Regions from separate parts of the Erwinia sp. AK-PDG3-5 genome, predicted to be linked through region 2. Evidence: predicted binding sites of a transcription regulator. Region 2 holds the regulator's gene; each other region holds the start of a gene.
The links. Region 2 encodes PurR, which represses purine synthesis genes. Its sites were predicted from a motif close to CANGCAAACGTTTGCNTG; they were not measured.
Positions count from the first base shown of each region.

Region 1: a site for PurR is predicted at 4,830-4,847, ahead of serA (phosphoglycerate dehydrogenase). Genes of this name have one in related genera too.
Region 3: a site for PurR is predicted at 3,257-3,274, ahead of rbsD (D-ribose pyranase). Genes of this name have one in related genera too.

Region 1 is NZ_CM165967.1:942,953-950,523, reverse strand. It holds gene ubiH (2-octaprenyl-6-methoxyphenyl hydroxylase) at 1-75, opposite strand, end outside; gene pepP (Xaa-Pro aminopeptidase) at 75-1,388, opposite strand; gene AC1UKS_RS04375 (YecA/YgfB family protein) at 1,414-1,992, opposite strand; gene zapA (cell division protein ZapA) at 2,164-2,493, shown strand; RNA gene ssrS (6S RNA) at 2,536-2,719, shown strand; gene AC1UKS_RS04360 (5-formyltetrahydrofolate cyclo-ligase) at 2,817-3,404, shown strand; gene serA (phosphoglycerate dehydrogenase) at 3,492-4,727, opposite strand; gene rpiA (ribose-5-phosphate isomerase RpiA) at 5,030-5,689, opposite strand; gene AC1UKS_RS04345 (LysR family transcriptional regulator ArgP) at 5,894-6,790, shown strand; gene AC1UKS_RS04340 (oxidative stress defense protein) at 6,869-7,571, opposite strand, start outside.
Region 2 is NZ_CM165967.1:2,691,677-2,699,247, reverse strand. It holds gene AC1UKS_RS12395 (riboflavin synthase subunit alpha) at 188-838, shown strand; gene cfa (cyclopropane fatty acyl phospholipid synthase) at 896-2,044, opposite strand; gene punC (purine nucleoside transporter PunC) at 2,346-3,536, opposite strand; gene punR (DNA-binding transcriptional activator PunR) at 3,650-4,561, shown strand; gene purR (HTH-type transcriptional repressor PurR) at 4,610-5,635, opposite strand; gene cydH (cytochrome bd-I oxidase subunit CydH) at 5,920-6,009, shown strand; gene AC1UKS_RS12365 (C40 family peptidase) at 6,053-6,892, opposite strand; gene AC1UKS_RS12360 (Grx4 family monothiol glutaredoxin) at 7,265-7,571, shown strand, end outside.
Region 3 is NZ_CM165967.1:4,739,833-4,747,403, forward strand. It holds gene rbsB (ribose ABC transporter substrate-binding protein RbsB) at 1-319, opposite strand, end outside; gene rbsC (ribose ABC transporter permease) at 342-1,310, opposite strand; gene rbsA (ribose ABC transporter ATP-binding protein RbsA) at 1,307-2,818, opposite strand; gene rbsD (D-ribose pyranase) at 2,826-3,245, opposite strand; gene alsS (acetolactate synthase AlsS) at 3,398-5,077, opposite strand; gene budA (acetolactate decarboxylase) at 5,095-5,877, opposite strand; gene AC1UKS_RS22160 (LysR family transcriptional regulator) at 5,981-6,877, shown strand; gene AC1UKS_RS22165 (nucleobase:cation symporter-2 family protein) at 7,077-7,571, shown strand, end outside.

The DNA.
Region 1 (7,571 bases), 1.7 Mb from region 2:
TCCCTGCGTCAGATGAGAAATGGCCAGCGCCAGCGTGGCTCCCGCCATTCCTCCGCCTGCAATTACGATGCTCATCAGGCTTTCGCTGCCGCCATCAACGCTTCGATCTCATCCGGCTCTTTCACCACTGTCGCCGTCAGGTTTTCGTTACCTTCAGCGGTGATAATGATGTCGTCCTCGATGCGAATGCCAATGCCGCGATATTCGGCAGGTACATCCGCATCCGGCGCGATATACAGACCCGGCTCGATGGTGATCACCATGCCTGGCTCAAGCGTGCGGTCGCGATCGTTGCCGTACACGCCGACGTCATGCACGTCCAGCCCCAGCCAGTGGCTCAGTCCGTGCATAAAGAACTGGCGATGGGCCTGCTCTTCGATCAGCGTATCGATATCGCCTTTCATCACGCCCAGCTTCACCAGCCCGGTCACCATGATGCGCACCACGACCGCATTCACTTCACGGATGCTGGTGCCGGGGCGGAACAGTTCCAGCGAGGTGTTTAATGATTCCAGCACGATGTCGTAAATCGCGCGCTGAGGTGCGGTGAACTTGCCGTTGACCGGGAAGGTACGCGTGATATCGCCGGCATAGCCTTTCAGTTCACACCCGGCATCGATCAGCACCAGATCGCCATCGCGCATCTGGCACTCATTTTCGGTGTAGTGCAGGATGCAGCCGTTTTCACCGGCGCCAACAATGGTGCTGTAGGACGGGAAGCGTGCGCCATGCTGATTGAATTCGTGCTGGATCTCACCTTCAAGCTGGTATTCATACATGCCAGGGCGACATGTCTGCATGGCGCGCGTATGTGCCAGCGCGCTGATGCGGCCCGCTTCGCGCAATACAGCCTGCTCTTCCGCAGATTTAAACAGGCGCATTTCATGCACCACAGGACGCCAGTCGGTGATGGTAGCAGGCGCCGTCAGGTTCTGGCGCGAGCCGCGACGCAGCTTGTCCAGCGCCGCAAATACCAGCGAATCGGCCTCAGGGTAAAGTCCCTGCGCGTAATATACCACGTCCAGCCCGTTCAGCAGCAGCGGCAACTGCTCGCCGATATGGTCGTAAGGCAGCGCGCGATCGACAGAGAGCTTCTCGGGTGCGGCATCCTGGCCCAGACGGCGGCCAAACCAGATTTCTGCGGTCAGGTCACGCACGCGATTAAACAGCACGCTGTGATTGTGGCTCTCGTCGCTTTTGATGAGCACCAGCACGGCTTCGGGTTCGTTAAAGCCGGTGAAGTACCAGAAATCGCTGTTCTGGCGATAAGGATATTCACTGTCGTTGCTGCGCGTGGCTTCCGGCGCAGCGAAAATCACCGCGGCGCTGGCCGGCGCCATTTTGCTGAGCAATGCAGCGCGTCGACGTAAAAATTCTTGCTGGGTCATCAACTTCTCCTGAGTGTGCGCCCGCTTAGTGCAGGGTCGGTTTTTGTACTTCCACAGCGGTTGGCAGCACATGGGTGAAGGTATCGTGGCAGAGTAACGCCGCAACGCGAACGTACTCGATCACCTCTTCCAGTGACTGCTCAAGCTCTTCCTGATCTTCGTCTTCATCATAGCCAAGCTGAGCGATGGTGCGCAGATCGTCGATCGCTTCGCCGGTCTCGCCTTTCACCTTGTCCAGTTTAGGCTGGGAAACGCCCAAACCCAGCAAGAAGTGGTTCACCCAACCCGCCAGCGCATCGGCGCGATCGAACACGGTGATGTCATCATCTTCTGGCAGATAAAGCTGGAACAGGAAACCCTCTTCCGCCAGCGTATTCCCGATGGCTTCATGCAGCTGTTGCAGCGGCAAAGCCAGCGACTGGGAAAACGCCATGCCTTCGTTGGTCAGCTCATGAACCAGGGTTTGCCAGCTGCTGTCCTGCGTGCCGCCACAGATCATCCCGCTGAGTAAACCGTGCATTTCGGCAGGTGTCATCCCTACGCCCTGCTGCGTCAGTGCTGAAGCCAGCGCATCATAGCCCGGCATTGTGTTTGATAGTGACATACGTTTTGGTCATCGTTGGCTGGATAAGTTCGTGTTATGCTACCACCAGGTGCCTCAACGATTCCAGAAAAGGGGTTGTTTCTTCTATAAGGCGTAGTTATAGTTGCGCCCCTCCCAACCCATTGAGCGGTAAGGGAGATTGGCGGCGAAGTAATCAGTCAGGATGGTGGCATGTCTGCTCAACCCGTAGATATTCAAATTTTTGGTCGTTCGTTAAGAGTAAATTGTCCGCCTGAACAGCAAGATGCGCTGAATATGGCTGCCGAAGACCTTAATCAACGGTTGCAAGATTTAAAAGTTCGCACTAGAGTCACTAACACAGAGCAGCTGGTATTTATCGCTGCGCTCAATATTTGCCATGAGCTGGCTGCGGAGAAATTGAAAACCCGCGACTATGCCAGTAACATGGAGCAGCGCATCCGGATGCTGCAACAGACCATTGAACAGGCGTTGCTTGAACAGGGTCGCATTACGGACCGGACCGGCAGTAAGTTCGAATAACACCTCATCGTTATCTGTGTTAGAGTGACGGTGAAGTACAAAATTTCTCTGAGATGTTTGCAAGCGGGCCAGTCCCCTGAGCCGATATTTAATACCATCAGAGTCTGACGCTCTGTAACCTGTGTGCAAGCTCGGTTCGTCCGAGAAGCCTGATGGTTACGACGGCAGTCTCACCTTGAACCAAGGGTTCAAGGGTTACAGCCTGCGGCGGCATCTCGGAGATTCCACTTCTTTACAGCAGTTCCTTTCTGGTACGATCCTGTCCAACACCCAGCGTGTGATTTCTGTGTTTACCCCTGTCCAGTCTTACTACACGGTGAGCTATGAACCTGAATCTTCTCGATCGCCAGGATATCCGCACCCATGTTCGTCACCTCCGTCGGGCGCTGACACCCGAGCAGCAACAGCTCGCCGCCGTGCAAGCCGCCGAACGCGCGCTTAATTTTGCCCCGATACAACAAGCCAAAAAAATCGCCCTGTTTCTCTCTTTCGACGGTGAGCTGAATACCCGTCCGCTGATTGCCAAACTCTGGCAGCACAAGCAGCAGGTGTACCTGCCGGTGCTCCATCCGTTCTCCGAAGGCCAACTGCTGTTTATTCGTTATGATGAGCATACGACGCTTACGCCCAACCGGCTGCGTATTCCTGAGCCGCCGTTGGATATCCGCAATCTGGCCACGCTTAGCGAGCTGGATGTGCTGTTGGTGCCGTTAGTGGCCTTTGATAAGCAGGGACAACGGCTGGGGATGGGCGGTGGTTTTTACGACCGCACGCTGCAAAACTGGCAGCAGCACGGATTTTTACCCGTCGGCCTTGGGCATGATTGCCAGCTGGTTGATGACCTGCCCGTTGCGGAGTGGGATGTGCCGCTCCCGGCGATGATTACGCCGTCGAAAATCTGGCAGTGGTAAGGCTGAATCGCTATAAAAAAAGCCCCGGGCAATTGACGGGGCTTTTTTATGCTGATTAACGGAGCGGGCGTTAACCCGCCAGCTTAATCAGTACAGCAGACGAGCACGGATGGTGCCCGGAATGGCTTTCATCAGCTGCAGCGCTTTGTCCGCTACATCCTGCGGTGCATCGACATCAATCACCACATAACCCATCTGTGGGGTGGTTTGCAGGTACTGTGCGGCGATGTTGACGCCCTGGTCTGCAAAGATGTTGTTGATTGCGGTCAGCACGCCTGGACGGTTCTCATGAATGTGCAGCAAACGACTTTGGTCGCCATGCATCGGCAGGGACACTTCCGGGAAGTTAACCGCAGACAGCGTTGAACCGTTATCCGAGTACTTAGCCAGCTTGCCCGCCACTTCGATACCGATATTTTCCTGCGCTTCCTGCGTTGAGCCGCCGATGTGTGGCGTCAGGATCACGTTATCAAACTCGCACAGCGGCGAAAGGAACGGATCGCTGTTGGTGGCAGGCTCTTCCGGGAACACGTCAATTGCCGCGCCCGCCAGATGCTTGTCAGCCAGCACTTTACACAGGGCCGGAATATCGACCACGGTGCCACGTGAGGCGTTAATCAGCAGTGAGCCTGGCTTCATCATCGCCAGCTCTTCTGCGCCCATCATGTTCTGCGTAGAGAGCGTCTCTGGCACATGCAGGCTGACCACATCACTCATATTCAGCAGGTCAGGCAGATGGCGGACCTGCGTGGCGTTACCCAGCGGCAGCTTGCTCTCAATATCATAGAAGAACACGTGCATGCCCAGGCTTTCCGCCAGCACGCCCAGCTGCATGCCGATATGGCCGTAGCCGATGATGCCCAGCTTCTTACCACGGGCTTCAAATGAGCCCACGGCCAGTTTGTTCCAGATGCCACGGTGTGCTTTGGCGTTAGCGGCAGGCACGCCGCGCAGCATTAACAGCAGCTCGCCGATGACCAGCTCTGCAACGGATCGGGTATTGGAGAAAGGTGCATTAAATACCGGGATGCCACGACTGCCAGCAGCAGTCAGATCAACCTGGTTGGTTCCGATACAGAAGCAGCCGACCGCCACCAGTTTTTCCGCCGCAGCGAAAATCTCTTCAGTGAGGTTGGTGCGCGAGCGGATACCGATAAAGTGCGCGTCGCGGATGGACTCTTTCAGAGCTTCGCTGTCCAGCGCGCCTTTATGAAATTCGATGTTGGTGTACCCTGATGCGCGCAAATTCTCGACCGCGCTCTGGTGGACGCCTTCCACCAGCAGGAACTTAATCTTGTCTTTCTCCAGTGATACTTTTGCCATTTCCCGACCCTATTTTTGCGACTTCAGAAGTGCCAGCTTACCCCATCTACATCCGGGTATAAGATAGCCTTCTGCCAAAATATCAAAATTTACGGCTGCGGCAATACAAACGATTGCCTTGGGGCCAGCACGGCTAACAGGCAAGGCAGCACAATTTGGCAGATAATCGGGGAATGGTGAAAAGGATTAGCAGGATAAGCCTGCGCAGGAAAGTTATGTGACATAAGTCACCAAATTTCATCGGGTTCAGAAAAGATGTTTTTTATCAGAAAATAACCGACGCCATGGCGGCGCCGGTAAGATCATTTTACTATGGTCTTCACGCCGTTGGCGGTCCCGATTAGCGCAACGTCGGCACAGCGTGCCGCAAACAGCCCCACCGTGACCACGCCTGGCAGCGCATTGATCGCTTTCTCCAGCGCAATTGGGTCCAGAATTTTGAGATTATGCACGTCGAGAATTATGTTGCCGTTATCGGTCAGCACATGCTGACGGTATTCCGGCAGGCCGCCCAGCTTCACCAGTTCACGCGCCACAAAACTGCGGGCCATCGGGATCACTTCCACCGGCAGCGGGAAACCGCCCAGCACATCAACCTGCTTAGACTCATCCGCTATACAGACAAACTTATCCGCCACCGCAGAGATGATTTTCTCCCGCGTCAGCGCCGCGCCACCGCCTTTGATCATCTGCATCATGCCGTTGATCTCATCAGCGCCATCGACGTAGACCGACAGGGAATCAATCTCGTTGAGGTCGAATACCTGAATACCCAGGCTTTTCAGCTTCTCTGTTGAAGCCTCAGAGCTGGAGACCGCACCGTCAATCTGGTGTTTGATCGAGCCCAATGCATCGATAAAGTGAGCGGCAGTGGAACCCGTCCCCACACCGACAATGGTGCCCGGGGTAACATAGTCCAGCGCTGCCCAACCTACGGCCTTTTTCAGTTCATCCTGTGTCATGGTAAGTTTAGATTCCGTACAGCTACAGTGTGGCGCTAGTATAAAACAACCCGATGGAAATGACTGCCTTCACGCGGGCTTTGTTGGCACTTTGGAAGCCAGGCCACAAACCTGAAGCGGGATAATGTCGCCTTTGCCCAGGGCAAAGTGACAAAAATATGGCATAGTGCAGTTTCCACACCTGAAAGAGAGTTATCACCCACTATGAAACGCCCGGATTATCGCACGCTTCAGGCGCTGGATGCAGTGATTCGCGAGCGCGGCTTCGAACGCGCAGCACAAAAGCTTTGCATTACCCAGTCGGCAGTCTCGCAACGAATCAAACAGTTGGAGAATATGTTCGGCCAGCCGCTGCTGGTGCGTACCGTGCCGCCACGCCCAACCGAGCAAGGGCAAAAGCTGCTGGCGTTACTGCACCAGGTTGAACTGCTGGAAGAGGAGTGGCTGGGCGATGAGAACAGCGGCACCACGCCATTGCTGCTGTCGCTGGCGATAAACGCCGACAGTCTGGCAACCTGGCTGCTACCCGCGCTGAAAACCGTATTAACCGACTCTCCGGTGCGTCTGAACCTGCAGGTGGAAGATGAAAGCCGCACGCAGGAACGCCTGCGTCGTGGCGAAGTGGTTGGGGCAGTGAGTATTCAGCATCAGCCTCTGCCAAGCTGCCTGGTGGATCAGCTCGGCGCGCTGGATTATCTGTTTGTCGGCTCGAAGGAGTTTGCGGCGCGTTATTTCCCGAATGGCGTGACCCGCTCTGCCCTGCTGAAAGCACCCGCGGTGGCCTTCGACCATCTGGATGATATGCATCAGGCCTTTTTACAACAGAACTTTGACCTGTCACCGGGCAGCGTTCCCTGCCATATCGTTAACTCTTCAGAAGCGTTTGTGCAGCTGGCGCGTCAGGGCACCACCTGCTGTATGATCCCGCACCTGCAGATTGAGCGCGAGCTGGCAGAAGGCGAGCTGATTGACTTAACGCCGGGCCTGTTCCAGCGCCGGATGCTTTACTGGCACCGCTTCGCGCCAGAAAGCCGCCTGATGCGCAAGGTCACCGATGCGTTGATCGCTCACGGCCATCGCGTCCTGCGTCAGCCGGAATAAGCCATAAAAAAGGCTCCCACTAGGAGCCCTGAATACAGCATACACAGGGCGTTGTCAGCGACAGCGCCCTTTTTGCGATTACGGGTTACGCTGCAGTTCAAACACCACATCAACCTGATCGTCGAAGTGAATGCTCTGCTTTTCATAGGTTTCCGCCGCGGAGGTCATCGGTGCGGCATCGGCCATTTTATACATGCGCGCGACCGGCATTGGCTGGTAGTTAGCAACGTGATAACGGATGCTGTAAACCGGGCCCAGCTTGGTATTAAAGCCTTTCGCCAGCTCGCCTGCCTGCTGCGTCGCGTCCTGAATCGCGGCCTGACGCGCCTTGTCGCGGTACTCATCCGGATGGGCCACGCCCAGCTCAACGGAGCGGATTTCGTTCAGGCCAGACTTCAGCGCACCGTCCAGCAGCTCGTTCAACTTATCTAACTGACGCAGAGTCACCTGCACCTGACGCACCGCACGGTAGCCTTTCAGCACCGCTTTGCCTTCTTTGGTGTAGTCATATTCTGGCTGCGTACGCAGATTAGCGGCATCAATATCTTTCTTCTCAATGCCATTTTTCTGCAGGAAATCAAAGTACTGCGCGACTCGCGTATCGGCCTGAGCCTTGGCTGTCGCGGCATCTTTCGCCGAAATGCTGACTTCAATAGCCAGCGTAGCGATATCCGGTGTGGCTTCAACACTGGACTGGCCAGACGTCACAACGTGTGGGCCATTCGGCAGCTCATCTGCCAGCGCCAGAGCCGGTACGGTTCCAAATCCAATCATTGCGGCC
Region 2 (7,571 bases):
GCAAAAAACGTTATTTTAGCGAATTATCAGCAGGGCAGGCCGCACAGTGTAATGATCGCAGAGGAAATAGCCAATGATTCGCGTTAAGAATAGCTCTTCATGTCACGTTAAATCATCCGGTTGCATTTGGTTTTCTCACTTAGCCAGGGCAAACTAGTGCAAGAATTCAATTATTGAGGCCATGACTATGTTTACCGGTATTGTGCAGGGCACCGCAGAGGTGCTGGCAATTGAAGAGAAACCTAATTTCCGTACGCATATCGTCCGCTTACCGGCTGAATTGTTGCCGGGTCTGGAGTTGGGCGCATCTGTTTCTCACAATGGCTGCTGCCTGACGGTAACTGAAGTGCAGGGCGATCGCGTCAGTTTTGATTTAGTGAAAGAGACATTGCGTATTACGAATCTTGGCGACCTTAACGTCGGCGATACGATTAACGTTGAACGTGCGGCAAAATTCAGCGATGAAATTGGCGGTCATTTGATGTCCGGGCACATTATGACCACCGCAGAAATCAGCAAAATTATTACCTCTGAGAATAATCGCGAAATCTGGTTTAAGCCGCAGGACGCTCAGCAGATGAAATATATCCTTCATAAAGGCTTTATTGGCATTGAAGGGATCAGTCTGACTGTGGGTGAAGTGACTAAAACTAAATTCTGTGTCCACCTTATTCCTGAAACGCTGGCGAGAACCACGCTGGGCGCGAAACGTCTGGGTGATCGGGTGAATATTGAAATCGATCCTCATACCCAGGCGATTGTCGAAACCGTCGAACGGGTACTGGCTCAACGTGAAGCGGCTCTGCTTGCTGCGGCAGCCTCAGAGCTTGATGAGTAACCCATAAAATAAAAAAAGGCTGACAATTCATCTTGTCAGCCTTTTTTTTGAGCGATCTTAATGCGGGACGCGTAAACCGCCCTCAACCCCATGGGTAAAGACCACCTGCCACAGTTGAATATCGCGGGCGCGGAAAGCGCCGGCACAGGCATTCAGGTAATAGACGAACATCCGTTTAAAACGCTCACCGTATTTTTCTGCCAGCTGGGGCCAGGCCGCGAGGAACCGCTCGTGCCATGCCATCAGAGTGGTGTCATAGTCCTGACCAAAGTTGTGCCAGTCTTCCATAACGAAATGCGGCTCGTGCGCTTCAGAGATGTGGCGTACTGAAGGCAGACAGCCATTGGGGAAAATGTACTTATTGATCCAGGGATCAACATGTTCATTGGTCTTATTGGCACCTATGGTGTGGAGCAGGAAAATACCGTCAGGTTTCAGATTGCGGTTTACCACGTCAAAATAGGTGGCGTAGTTTTTAGGTCCAACATGTTCAAACATGCCTACGGAAGATATGCGGTCAAACTGCTGGTTTAAATCGCGGTAATCTTGCAACAGAATAGTGACATCCAGCCCTTCACATCGCTGCTGGGCCATTTTCTGCTGTTCAGCAGAGATCGTTACGCCAAATACGCTGACACCGTAATTTTTGGCGGCATATTCAGCCAGTCCGCCCCAACCACAACCAATATCCAGCAGTGACATGCCCGGTGCTAATTGCAGTTTATCGCAGATCATTTTTAATTTAGCACTCTGTGCTTCTTCCAGCGTTTGCGCTTCTTTCCAGTAGCCACAGGAATATTGCATATGATCATCAAGCATCAGTGAGAACAGATCGTTACCCAGATCGTAATGTTCTTTACCAACAATCCAGGCGCGTTTTCGTGATTGCAGATTGGTTAATCTGGCGGCAGCTATTCTGAGCGTATCTTTAAAGTGGTGGGGGAGTTGTTGATCGAGTTTAGCGACCAGAACGCGATGGAAAAACATATCCAGATTTTCGCATTCCCACCAGCCATCCATATAACTTTCGCCCAATCCCAGTGAGCCCTCTTGCATCACGCGCTTGAAGAACTCCGGATTTTTAATCTGGATATCCCAGGGGCGTGTGCCGTTGACCTCAATATCCGCATTGCGTAGCATTTCCTGGACGATTCGATACCAATGATCCTCGACCAGGCTCACTTCTTCTATACACGATGAACTCATAGCTTCTCCATCACCCTGTGTGATTGAAACCTGAGAAATAGAATAGACAATTTCTACAGGATTTGAGAACACGCACGGATAAACCGTACGCCTGATATCCGGCGTTACAGAGGATTGTTAAGAATAGTGCCTGCAGAGTTGCGCAACGAATGCCGCGCGGGATAACACCTTGACCACCCTGTCAGGACTCAAAAAATTGCGACGAACTTGTTATTTTGTGTTGCCTGAAATGAGTATATGCTCACGCCAGGCAATATTCAATTGTTTATTGTTAGGGTGCTAACCAATTGGAATCAAGCTGTTAGCGACCGCTGTGTGCGTCCGCCAGAGCCAGCTTTTCCGCCTTCGCCCGTTGTAAAATATAGCCGATTCCTGCCAGAACAACAGTTGAGATCATCACCAGCGAGGTGGTGAACAGCGATGTGCTGATAAATGTGGAAACAATCAGACTGGCGATACAGCACAAACCCAGTTGCAGCGTGTTCTGCAGGGCAGCGGCTTTACCACTCGATTGCGGGAAAGGTAAGAGGGCATTCGACACGACAATCGGATAAATCGCACCGTTTGCTAACGCCATACCGCAGAACGGCAGCAATAACGCCACCATAGACGGATCTTCAATCTGCGCGGCGATAAAGAAAGCCACAATACTGAGGGAATAGATTGCCAGCAACCAGGGCAGCAGGGAGCGGCCTTCAGTGTGTTTCAGCAACGTACGGCAGCCAAAGCCGCCAATCAAAAAGGCCAGCGTCTGAGGCACGTAGCTCAGCCCAATGTCACCGGGAGACATGCCCAGAGCGCCAAGAATGAAGGGCGACCCGGTCAGCCAGGCGAAGAAGCTGGCTGAACAGGCGGCATAAATCAGCACGTTACCGCTGTAAACCGGCGATTTTAACAGGCTGAAAAAGCCCATTTTCTTCACGCCATCCACCACCGGCTTCTTCACCGTTGGCGCGAGGAACAAGGTGGAAATCAGCAGCACCACTGCGACCAACAGCAGGGCGACAAAAATGGCGCGCCAGCTGAAATGGTTGAGTAACCAGGCGCCCAGTAACGGCGCGAGCGCAGGCGAGAGTGCCACTAACGGCATGATCGAGGCGAATACGCGGTTTGCCTGGCTGGCGGAATAGCGGTCGACAACCAGTGCCTGCCAGCTGACGGCAGCGGCACAAATCCCCACCGCTTGCACAAAGCGCAACGCCAGCAGGGCAGCAGCAGAATTTACCCACCACATCGCGCCACAACTGACGGCGAACAGACTCAGACCCATCAACAGTACAGGCTTACGGCCAATACGATCCGACAATGGACCCCAAAACAGCTGGGCGATGGCAAAACCCGCCAGGAACAGGCTGAGGCTGGCACTGATGATCCCGGCATCGGTTTGCAGGTCTTGTTGCATGGCACCAAAGGCAGGCAGGTACATATCGGTAGCGAGGAAACCTGCCACGCTTAACAGCGCCAGGTAAACAATAAATCCTTTCGAAGGCATTCTTTTTCTCTTTATTTGTGATGAACGAAACGCCGCAGAGTGTAATCGCGTGCCATACAGCTTGTGAAACGGTAATATTTGCAGGTTGCGTTCAAAAATATTGCAGGCAGATTATGTGGTCAGAACATTCCCTTGAAGTGGTTGATGCGGTTGCCCGCAGCGGCAGTTTTACCGCAGCCGCCGTAGAGCTCCATCGCGTACCCTCAGCCATCAGTTATACCGTGCGGCAGCTGGAGGAATGGCTTGCCGTGCCGTTGTTTGAGCGTCGCCATCGCGATGTGGTGCTGACCGATGCGGGACGGGTATTCATCCAGGAAGGGCGTAGTGTCATCAAAAAAATGCTCGCCACCCGGCGACAGTGCCAGCAGGTCGCTAACGGCTGGCGAGGGCAAATTAATATCGCCGTCGATCGCATCGTTAAATCTCAGCGCACCCGGCAGCTGGTAGTCGACTTTTATCGACACTTCCCGGATATGGAACTGCATCTGTCAGCAGAAGTATTTAACGGCGTCTGGGATGCGTTGGCCGACGGGCGGGTGGATGTGGCCATCGGCGCGACACAGGCTATCCCGGTAGGAGGCCGGTTCGCCTTCCGCAATATGGGCGCGCTCAACTGGCGCTGTGTAGTCGCCTCGAATCATCCGCTGGCACGTCAGCACGCAGAAACCAGTGAAGAGGCGATCGGCGAATGGCCTTCACTGGTGCTGGAAGATACCTCAAGAGCCTTGCCGAAACGCACCACGTGGACACTGGATAATCAGCGGCGGCTGGTGGTGCCAGACTGGGAAAGCGCGTTTGACTGCCTGCTGGCGGGCTTGTGCGTGGGGATGGTGCCGGGCCATTTGGCGCAACCCCTGCTGCAAAAGGGCGCTTTGCATGAACTGACGCTGGAAGGCGGATTTCCGGACAGCCCGTGCTGCGTGAGCTGGTCTGAGCAGCAGGCTTCACCGGCGCTGAGCTGGTTGCTGGATTATCTGGGTGACAGTGACACGCTGAACAGTGAATGGCTGAAGGAAGAGTCCTGAGCCAACAGGGTGTGCCGAGGGAGAATTCTCCCTCAGCACTAAGCGGGATTAGCGGCGATAATCCAGGAAGGGACCATCGGCAACCGAACGGCGTTCGATCAATGTAGGATGTACTTCAATCGTCTGCGGTTCTTCACGCTTGCTGGTGATACGATCCAACAGCATATCGAAGGCGGTTTCGCCCAACTGTTCTTTTGGCTGGTGAACCGTGGTCAGCGCCGGTGTGAAGTAACGGGCGTTGCGCACGTTATCGTACCCGATCACCGATATATCCTGCGGAACGCGCAGGCCCATCTCATCAGCCGCACAAATTGCGCCCATCGCCATCACATCGCCACCGCAGAACACCGCCGTTGGACGCTGCTTCTGTGAGAGGATTTGCTGCATCGCCTGATGACCTGATTCTGGTTCGAAATTGCCCTGAACCAGCCACTCGTCACGCAGGGTAATGCCCGCTTCAGACAACGCTTTCATAAATCCGGCAAGACGGCCACCGCCGGTGTTGCGCTCCATCTGACCCGGGATGACACCAATATCTCGATGCCCACGGTCGATCAGATAACGCCCAGCCAGATAACCGCCTTCAAAGGCGTTGTCTTCTACCGTATCGGTAAAGTCACCGCGCGATTTACCCCAGTCCATCACCACCATCGGAATATTGCGGTTATCTTCCAGCATGGTGATCAGCTCGTCCGGGTATTCGGAACACATCACCAGCAGGCCATCGACGCGTTTCTGCGCCATCATCGACAGATAGGCCTGTTGCTTGGCAAGATCATTGTGGGCGTTACCGAGGATCAGCGTGTAGCCTTTGGCAAAACAGCGGTTTTCAATGGCTTCAATAATTTCGGCGAAATAGGGCGCCTCGCTCGAGGTAGCCAGCAGCCCGATGGTTTTGGTGTGATTCACTTTCAGACTACGGGCAACCGCGCTGGGTGAATAGTGGAGCGCCTTAATAGCGGCCCACACGGCTTCCCGCGTTTCTTCTGCAACGAAACGGGTCTTGTTGATGACGTGGGAGACGGTGGTGGTGGACACCCCGGCTTGCTTTGCCACATCTTTAATTGTTGCCATGAAATAACTACTCCTGCGCCTATCTTAACTGTTTGATAAGCCTGTTGTTAATCGTTTGCCTGGTGAGATCGAAAACCTGACGTCTGAAGTCGTTTTTTAGTTGCTGTCCGGAGTCGTCAGGAAGGAAAAAGCGCTGATTAAAGACCGCTAAACACCTTAAGGTGCGGGCCGTTGCGCAACAAAAAAAGAATTCTAACAAGGCTTGGCAGAGAAAACGAGATTTTTACCGTCAAGTATGGGAAAATTGATGGCATCATAAACTGTAGGGCTATTTAGGATTAAAAATGGATACCGATCTGAAATTCTCGTTACTGACCACGGTTTGCGCACTGTTGATGATTATGGCGTTTAGCTTCACCGCGATCATGCATTAAGTGCAAACAGGGCCGGTCTGACGATCGGCTCTGAGTATTTCTGCTATCGAATGGTTTTTGGCGTCATCATCCGGCGGGCACCAATATAGTGGCGCTGCCAGTAATCATCTGCCAGGGCGCTGACCTGAATATCCTTGCCAGTACGTGGCGACTGAATAAACTTCCCACCACCCAGATACACGCCAACGTGATCCGCCGTCTCGCGCCCGTTAATGCGGAAGAAGACTAAATCGCCTTTCTCCAGCTCATCACGTTTTATCGAAGCCGCATCATGCAGGTGATACATCTCATTCGCCGTGCGCGGGATTTTAAACTTCACTAAATCTTTGTAGGCATACCACACCAGGCCGCTGCAATCGAAGCCGGTTTTAGGCGACGTTCCGCCCCACTGGTAAGGTTTACCTAACTGGCCCATTAGTTTGGTCATCGCTGTTTCACGGGCTTTTTGATAACGGGCGCGGTGAGCTTTGCTTAACTTTAATGGCGCAGAAACAGAATCTGACGTCAGCTCTTCAGCAGTATCGACAACCTTGCCACGATGGCGGCCATAGCGTTTTTTTCCGGCGTTTAAGGTGGTTTTCTTTTTGTATTTGCTGGAGTGCAACGGGGCAGTCTCAACAGAGGCGGTTTGCAGCGAAGGTTTCTTTTTAAGCTTCAACTTCTGTACTGAGGTTAAGCGAGATTTTTTGCTGGTGGATTCTTTAACTTTTTTTGTGCTGTTGGCTTTAACCGGTCGGCGTTTACGTCGCTCATCCTCTCGGGCAGGCGTGCTGCTATCTGCCTTATGATGATTTGCATTAATAGGGGCATGTGGCGATGCGTGCGCCATATTGAAAAACAGCTGGGCAAAGGCCAGCATGAAGAGCGTGATAAGTAAACGCATCGTTACCATTAACAGTTTGTGCTACGACCAGAGGCCACAGCTTGCCAGAAACAGGGAGTTCTGCCTTTCAGCAGCGTCATTTTGCAATTCTAATCTAACTCATTAACAAAAGGTAAGGTCTTTTTTGTTTCAATGATACAGAGCAAGTAAAAACTGTAAAAATTAGCCAAATCAGCTGTTTATATGCGCAAAACCTGTGCTTTTCTCATGCATTAATTCAGCGAAAGCAATAGGAAAATGTTATTTTAACGCTATCGCCTGCCTGCTGGTGGCTCTGAGGGCGTACCCAACTGTTAAAAAATGTCGTTTTCATCGGGCCCGCAGAGTCGCTACAATAAATAGACATGAAGTATCCGATTAAGGAAGCCATTTATGAGTACTATTGAAAAAATTGAGCGCCAGATAGCAGAAAACCCGATTCTGCTGTACATGAAAGGCTCACCAAAACTGCCAAGCTGTGGCTTCTCTGCCCAGGCCGTTCAGGCACTTTCAGCCTGTGGCGAGCGTTTTGCCTATGTCGATATTCTGCTGAACCCAGAAATTCGTGCTGAGCTGCCTAAATACGCCAACTGGCCAACCTTCCCACAGCTGTGGATTGACGGTGAACTGGTCGGCGGTTGCGACATTATTATTCAGATGTACCAGCAGGGCGAACTGCAGCAGCTGATTAAAGATACCG
Region 3 (7,571 bases), 2.0 Mb from region 2:
CCGGGATATTCGCCTGGTTCGCCATCTTCACGGCATTGCCCACCGCGTCTGAATCGGTTGGGTTGATCAGCAGCAGTTTGGTGCCGCGAACGGTCAGGTCCTGCACGTTAGCCAGCTCTTTCGCCGGGTTGTTTTGTGAATCCAGCACCACCAGGTTGTAGCCCAGCTTATCCGCTTCTTTCTGTGCGCCATCTTTTAAGGAGACGAAGAACGGGTTATTCAGTGTGGAAACCACCAGCGCGATGGTGTCTTTTGCCAGCGCGTTTGCGCTGACGGTTACGCCAAGCAGAACAGCAAGTGCAGTCAGTTTCATTTTCATCATAAATTCCTGTAGGGGAGAGTTATTTACTGCTTTTGTTATCTACCAGCACCGCCAGCAGTATCACCACAGCTTTGACGATCATTTGGTAGTAAGAAGAAACACCGAGCAGGTTGAGGCCGTTATTCAGGAAGCCGAGGATCAGCGCACCGATCAAGGTTCCCATAATGCGTCCTTTACCGCCTGCCAGGCTGGTACCGCCGAGCACCACGGCCGCGATAGCATCCAGCTCATAGCCGGTTCCCGCCGTTGGCTGAGCCGAAGAGAGACGCGCCACTTCAATCGTGCCAGCCAGCGCGGCCAGCATGCCGCACAGGGCATAAACGATGATTTTAACGCGGCTGACGCTGATGCCGGATAAACGGGTCGCCGCTTCGTTGCCGCCCAGCGCGTAGATATAACGGCCCAGACGCGTGTGATGCAGCATGTACCAGGCCGCGAAGAAGACGATGGCCATGATCCACACCGGCGTTGGGATGCCCAGCGGGCGGCCGATGCCGAACCAGCCAAACAGATCGGCATTGTCATTAAAGCCGGTGTTCACCGGGCTGCCGTTGGTATAAACCATGGTCACGCCACGCAACAGCAACATCATCACCAGCGTGGCGATAAAGGCCTGAACCTTGCCCTTGGCGACAATCGTGCCGGTCAGCGCGCCAATCGCCGCGCCCAATGCCAGCGATCCCGCCACGGCGACCAGGGCATTCACTTCCAGGCCCACCAGCGAAGCGCCCACCGCGCCGGTCAATGCCAGCAATGAACCCACGGAAAGATCGATGCCCGAGGTCAGGATCACCAGCGTCATGCCCACCGCCATAATGGCGTTGACCGACGTCTGCTGCAGGATGTTGAACAGGTTATTGACGGTGAAGAAGTTCGGGCTGAGGCTCGACACAATGGCGATCAGCACGATCAGGGCGATCAGCGATTTTTGCTCCAGCAGCCAGCTTTTGCTGAAGATGCGGTTGGCACGAAGGGTTTGGGTACTCATAGTTTTGCTAGCTCCACGCTATGTTGCTTGCCTACCGCCGCCGCCATTAAGACTTCCTGCGTGGCTTGTTCAATGGGGAAGTCACCGCTCAGGCGGCCTTCGTGCATCACCAGCACGCGATCGCTCATACCCAGCACTTCAGGCATCTCAGAGGAGACGAGAATGATGCTCAGCCCTTCTTCTTTGAACTGATTGATTAACTGATAAATTTCTTTCTTGGCCCCGACATCGACGCCGCGCGTCGGCTCATCGAGGATCAACACTTTTGGCCGGGTCATCAGACCGCGAGCGATGGCGACTTTCTGTTGATTACCGCCAGACAGTAGCCCAATTGGCTGGTCCATTGACGGGGTTTTCACATTGAAAAGCTGAATAAAATCGCCAACCGCCATCTGCTCTTCAGCGTGCTTCAGGCGTCCGCCTTTGTGGCTGAAGTAATCCAGCGCGGTTAAAGACATGTTCTCTTTCACCGACATGCCCAGCACCAGTCCATCGCGTTTACGGTCTTCAGAGATATAGACGATGCCGTTTTTCAGCCCTTCTTCAGGCGAACGCGTGGTGACGTTTTTGCCGTCGAGCTGCACGCTGCCACTGCTGCGCGGCATCGCGCCGTATAACACCTTCATTAATTCGGTACGGCCCGCGCCCATCAGCCCGGCAACACCCAGAATTTCACCTTTGCGCAGGGTGAAGCTGATATCGTCAACGCCCGGCCCGGTTAGATGTTCCACCTTGAGGCGAACCTCACCAGGCGCTTTATCCAGCCGCGGATACTGCTCTTCCAGCTTGCGGCCAACCATCATTTCAATCAGCGAATCTTCTTCCAGGCTTTCCACCGCCCGCTCGGCAATAAACTGTCCGTCGCGGAAAATGGTCACGTCATCGCAGATTTCGAAGATTTCCTTCATGCGGTGCGAGATATAGACAATGCCGCACCCCTGCGCCTTCAGCTCGCGGATCACGCGGAACAGCGACGCGGTTTCGGTATCGGTCAGTGCATCGGTGGGTTCGTCCATCACGATTACTTTCGACTCATAACTCAGCACTTTAGCAATCTCGACCATTTGCTGGTCGCCGATCGACAGATCGCCCACCAGCTTGTGGCTGCTAAAACGCAGATTGAGTTTTTTCAGCAGCACGTCGGCTTCGGCGTGCATTTTCTTCCACTGGATGCGGCCAAACGCGTTAATAAACTCACGGCCGAGGAAGATGTTTTCCGCAATGCTCAGCTGTGGGATCAGGTTCAGCTCCTGATGAATAATGCCAATGCCGGCTTCCTGCGACGCTTTTGGCCCGTTGAAGGAGACCTCATTGCCCAGCCAGGTGATGCGGCCCGCATCACGCGCATAGATCCCGGTCATCACCTTCATCATGGTGGATTTACCGGCACCATTTTCGCCGACCAGCGCCATCACTCTGCCCGGATAGACCGAGAGTGCCGCGCCGGAAAGCGCCTTCACGCCGGGAAAGGATTTATCAATACCTTGCAGTTGCAGTAAAGGTTGCATCATGGCCTCAGAAGGTCACGCCAGCGGTCAGGATGATATTCGCGTAGGGGGAACATTCCCCACTGCGGATCACGGCCTGACTACGCTGGGTTTGCTGTTTTAACTGGTGGTGAGTGACGTACTGGATCGAGATGGTGTTTCCCTGATGTTGTTGCAGCAAGTCGAGCAGGGCTAACAGGTCGCTGTGAAGCTTGGGATTATGAGATTTGATCTCTTCCGCGATGATGGCACTTTCTACCTGCATCTCTTCGGTCACGGTGTGAACCACCTGCAAAAAGCTGGGAATACCGTGGGTCAGCGCCAGATCGATACGCTGAGGGCCGACCGGAATTGGCAAGCCCGCATCGCCGATGGTCAGGCTGTCGGTATGCCCGAGGCGGGAAACCACGGACGAGATATCAGAATTCAGTAAGGTGCCTTTTTTCATCTTTCACTCCAGAGCGAAACGTTTCGCTGATCCGGAGTTTAAGAGAGGCAGGGGCGAAAACAACCGCCAAATCGCGAAATTGTGATCGCCATCGAAACGTTTCGCTGTTGCCTGCCTCGGGTTTGGCTTAAGGCTGGGATCGTGGCTGGAGGTTAGAGGATCTGGCTTAAATGGAGCTGGCTCATCAGCAAATGATTGTCGGCATAATCGACCGGCACCGCGACGACGGCAGGGCCCTGCACGTCCATCGCTTTACGCAGCGTTGGCTCTAACGCTTCGGCACTATCTACCGCAAATCCGGCGGCGCCAAAGGCTTCGGCATAGGCTTTGAAATCGACCGGGCCGAATTTTACCCCCGACACCCGCTGATATTTCTTCTGCTCCTGCATCGCCACCATGTTGTATTCCTCATCCACCCAGATGATATGCAGAATATTGGCTTTGAGCCTGACGGCAGTTTCCAGCTCCATACTGGACTGCAGGAATCCGCCATCGCCGGAGACAGACACCACTTTACGGCTCGGGTCGACCAGCCAGGCGCCAATGGCCCACGGCAGCGCCACGCCCATCGTCTGTTGCCCGTTGGAGATCATAATCTGACGCGCCCGGAAGCTGTAAAGGTAGCGGGCGATCCAGATATGGAAGCTTCCCATATCCACCGTCAGGGTGACGTCGCTGTTAATGATGTCCTGCATCGCCCGCACGATGCGCAGCGGATGCAAGGCAAACTGATTCAGATTCTGGCCCTGCAATGTCAGTAGTTCCCGCTGCTGCTGGCGATCGTGCAGAATCGACGCGGCCTGTGAGCTGAGCTGCAAAGGCGAGGCAATGCGGGCGGCCAGTTTGTCGAGCGTTGCGGCGATATCGCCCACCAGTTCAGCATCCGGCAAATAGCAGTTATCCACTTCCGCAGGCAGCACATCGATATGCACCAGGGTGGCCGTCCCGCTGTTCCACATCGCCGGCTCATATTCCACCGGGCTATAGCCGATAGTGATAATCAGGTCAGCCTGACGTAAAAGACGATCGCCCGCCTGATTGTTAAACAAGCCTACCCGGCCGGCAAAGCGTGAAAAGTGTCCCTGACGTACGGCCCCAGCCGCCTGATAGGTGCTGGTGACGGGAATATGGCTGCGCTCCAGCAAACGGTGTAGCGCATCGCTGTTTTCCGGCTGGCTGGCCATCAGTCCCAGCAGCAGCACCGGGTTTTTGGCCTGCGCAATCTGTGCAGCAACCGCCTCAATTGCCACATCCGGCGCGGCACCCAGCAGCACCTGACCTTTGCTGGTCAGCAGATTGCCCCGGGCCGGCTGATCGACAATATCCTGCGGCAGGCTGACAAAGGCACCGCCGCCCCTGCCGTGTTCAGCCTGGCGGAAGGCGTTGGAGATCACTTCAGACAGGGCATTGGCATCGGTGACTTCAACGGCATATTTGGTGACCGGACGGAACATGGCGACGGTGTCCATGCTCTGATGCACCTGTTTTGCACTGTCCGCGCGCTTCACCGCGCCGCCCAACGCCACCACCGGATCGCCTTCACTGGTGGCGGTGGCCATACCGGTGATCAGATTCGAGCAACCGGGGCCGGAGGTGACCAGCGCCACGCCCGCGTTGCCGGTCAGCCGTCCTACCGCCGCGGCCATAAAGGCCGCATTGGCTTCATGGCGCACCGGGATGGTCTGGATAGTGGAGTCCACCAGCGAATCAAAGACCTTATCGATTTTGGCGCCCGGAATACCAAAGACCTGCTTCACGCCCTGAGCTTCCAGCTGCGCCACGACCAGATCGGCGCCATGTTGCCATAGCTGAGTATCGGTTGGGTTTTTCATCATGACTCCTTAGGGGATTAGCTCTCAACGGAACGAATGGCCGAATCCAGATCGTCGGGATTCAGGTTGGCTTGCAGAAAGTCGTTATCTTTTGGCAGGTCGATCACCAGTTTGCTGATCGCACCGAAGGTCAGCACCCCTTCCTCCAGCCGGTAATCCAGCAGATGGCCGCCACCCTGACGGTCATCGGTAATAAAGTGTTCGTGATAACCCGCCACGTTAATGCCCTGCATATATTGCGGCGTACGGAAACCAATCAGCACGCCGTTCCGCTCGCTGAAGTGAAAGGTGGGTTGCTGGCCGAGCACTTCGGGCATGCTGCGATACGGGCGATGCTGGCAAGGCACGGTGCGGGTCTGCGCCTCGGAGAAGCGGCCGTCGATGCGCAGTGCGCAGAACTGGTTATCGGAGGTGACCTGACTGTCGATATAGTCGTGAATATCCTGACGACCCATCGGCTGAGTAAAGTGATGGCGATGCTGCGGATGGAAGAAGGTCATCACCGCAAAGGGAGTTTTCTGCTGCGGACTGGCCTCACGGGCGCTGCCATCAGCGCGTAACTGATAGACCTCGCGGTCAAAGGCAATCAGTTCGCCGTCCAGCTGGTTGAAAGTGCCGAGGCCGAAGTCGCCTTTTTTCAGCAGATCGGCGACGGTGATGTTGCCCTCGTACACGCCACTCAGCAACGCACTCATCAGAGAGGTCTGATAGATTACACTTTCTGGCTTATGCTGCTGCAATGCGCTGACGGCAGAGGCCAACTCTTGTTCGCATAAACAGTCAGTTGCATAATTTTTCATGGCATCCTCGTAGCTAAAAGGTTAAGAATCATTAACAGGATGTTGACTCGATTCAGTTACGGATACCAATATAGGAAAGCCTTCACTTTGAGACGTTTTTGATATGGAACTCCGTCACCTGCGCTATTTCGTGGCCGTCGCCCAGACCCACAACTTCACCCGCGCGGCCGAACTGCTTGGGATTTCCCAACCGCCTCTGAGCCAGCAAATCCTTCGCCTTGAGCGCGAAATTGGTCTGCCGTTGTTGAAACGACTGACCCGCAGCGTTGAGCTGACCGAAGCCGGAGAGGCCTTTTATCAGGATGCCTGCCAGATCCTCGAACTCAGTGGTCATGCGCTGGAGAAAGCCAAAGGCATTGCGCGCGGCACCCGGGGACGACTTTCCCTCGGGTTCGCCAGCTCGGTGGCGTTCCATGGTTCGGTATTCAGCCTGCTCAGGGAGTTTCAGCATCGCTACCCGAATATGGAGATGATCACCGGCGAGCAGAATATGGCGACGCTTCTGCATAACCTGCAGGAAGGACTGCTGGATGCGGCCTTTGTGCGCCTGCCGTGTGAAAGCAGCAAAGCCTTTAATTTGAAGGTCATCGCCAGTGAAAAAATGCTGGCGGTGTTGCCGCCGGGCCATGTGCTGGCGGGGCAGGCCTCCCTGTCGCTGCAGCAGTTGGCGGAGGATCCGCTGATCCTCTTTCCGCAGGAAGTGGCGCCCAGCCTGTATGAGATGATCATCAGCGCCTGTCTGCGGGCCGGATTCCAGCCGCGCACCGGCCAACAGGCACCCCAAATCGCTTCCGCCATCGGGCTCGTGGCCAGTGGGTTTGGCTATACCCTGGTGCCGGAATCGCTGGGCTGCATTCGCCATCCGGACGTCACCCTGCATGCCATTGACGATGCGGTGCTAAACAGCGATATCGCCCTGGCCTGGCGACGGCTGGATCGATCGCCGGCGGTGCTGCATCTGGTGGCCACCCTCAATGAAATTCCGCCCGCCACGCGCTGAGAATGTGCCATTTTGGTGCGTATTTGCCAGGTTGGATCGCACCATTAAGGTTCACGTAACAACATCTTGAAACTTTCGGATCATTCAATTCACGAAAAAAACACTTATCTATCAAGCAATAAATAACCACCGCATCATTTACTGCACTCTGGCGTGTTTCATGCATGAGACAAAGTCTGCCGATCCATGGAGTGTAGTTATGTCTGCTAATGAACCTTCTGATTTGATTTATGGCCTTGAGGAGAAACCCACTCCGACGGTCGCGCTGTTTACCGCGTTACAGCATGTGCTGGCGAGTCTGGTGGGGGTGATCACGCCACCGTTAATTATCGGCACCGTGTTGGGACTCAATGCCTGGCTGCCTTATCTGATCAGCATGTCGCTGTTTGTCTCCGGCCTCGGCACCTTTATTCAGGCTCGCCGGATAAAACATATCGGTGCGGGAATGATTTGCCTGCAGGGCACCAGCTTTGCCTTTCTGGCGGTGATCCTGGCGGCCGGATTCAGCGTGAAAAATCGCGGCGGCAGCCCGGAAGATGTAATGGCGATGATTTTCGGCCTGACCACGGTTGCCGCCTTTATTCCGATGATCGTCAGCCGTTTTCTGGGCCAGATCCGCCGCCTGATCACGCCGCTTATCAGCGGCACCGTGGTGTGCCTGATTGGCATCAGCCTGATTAAGGTCAGCATCACC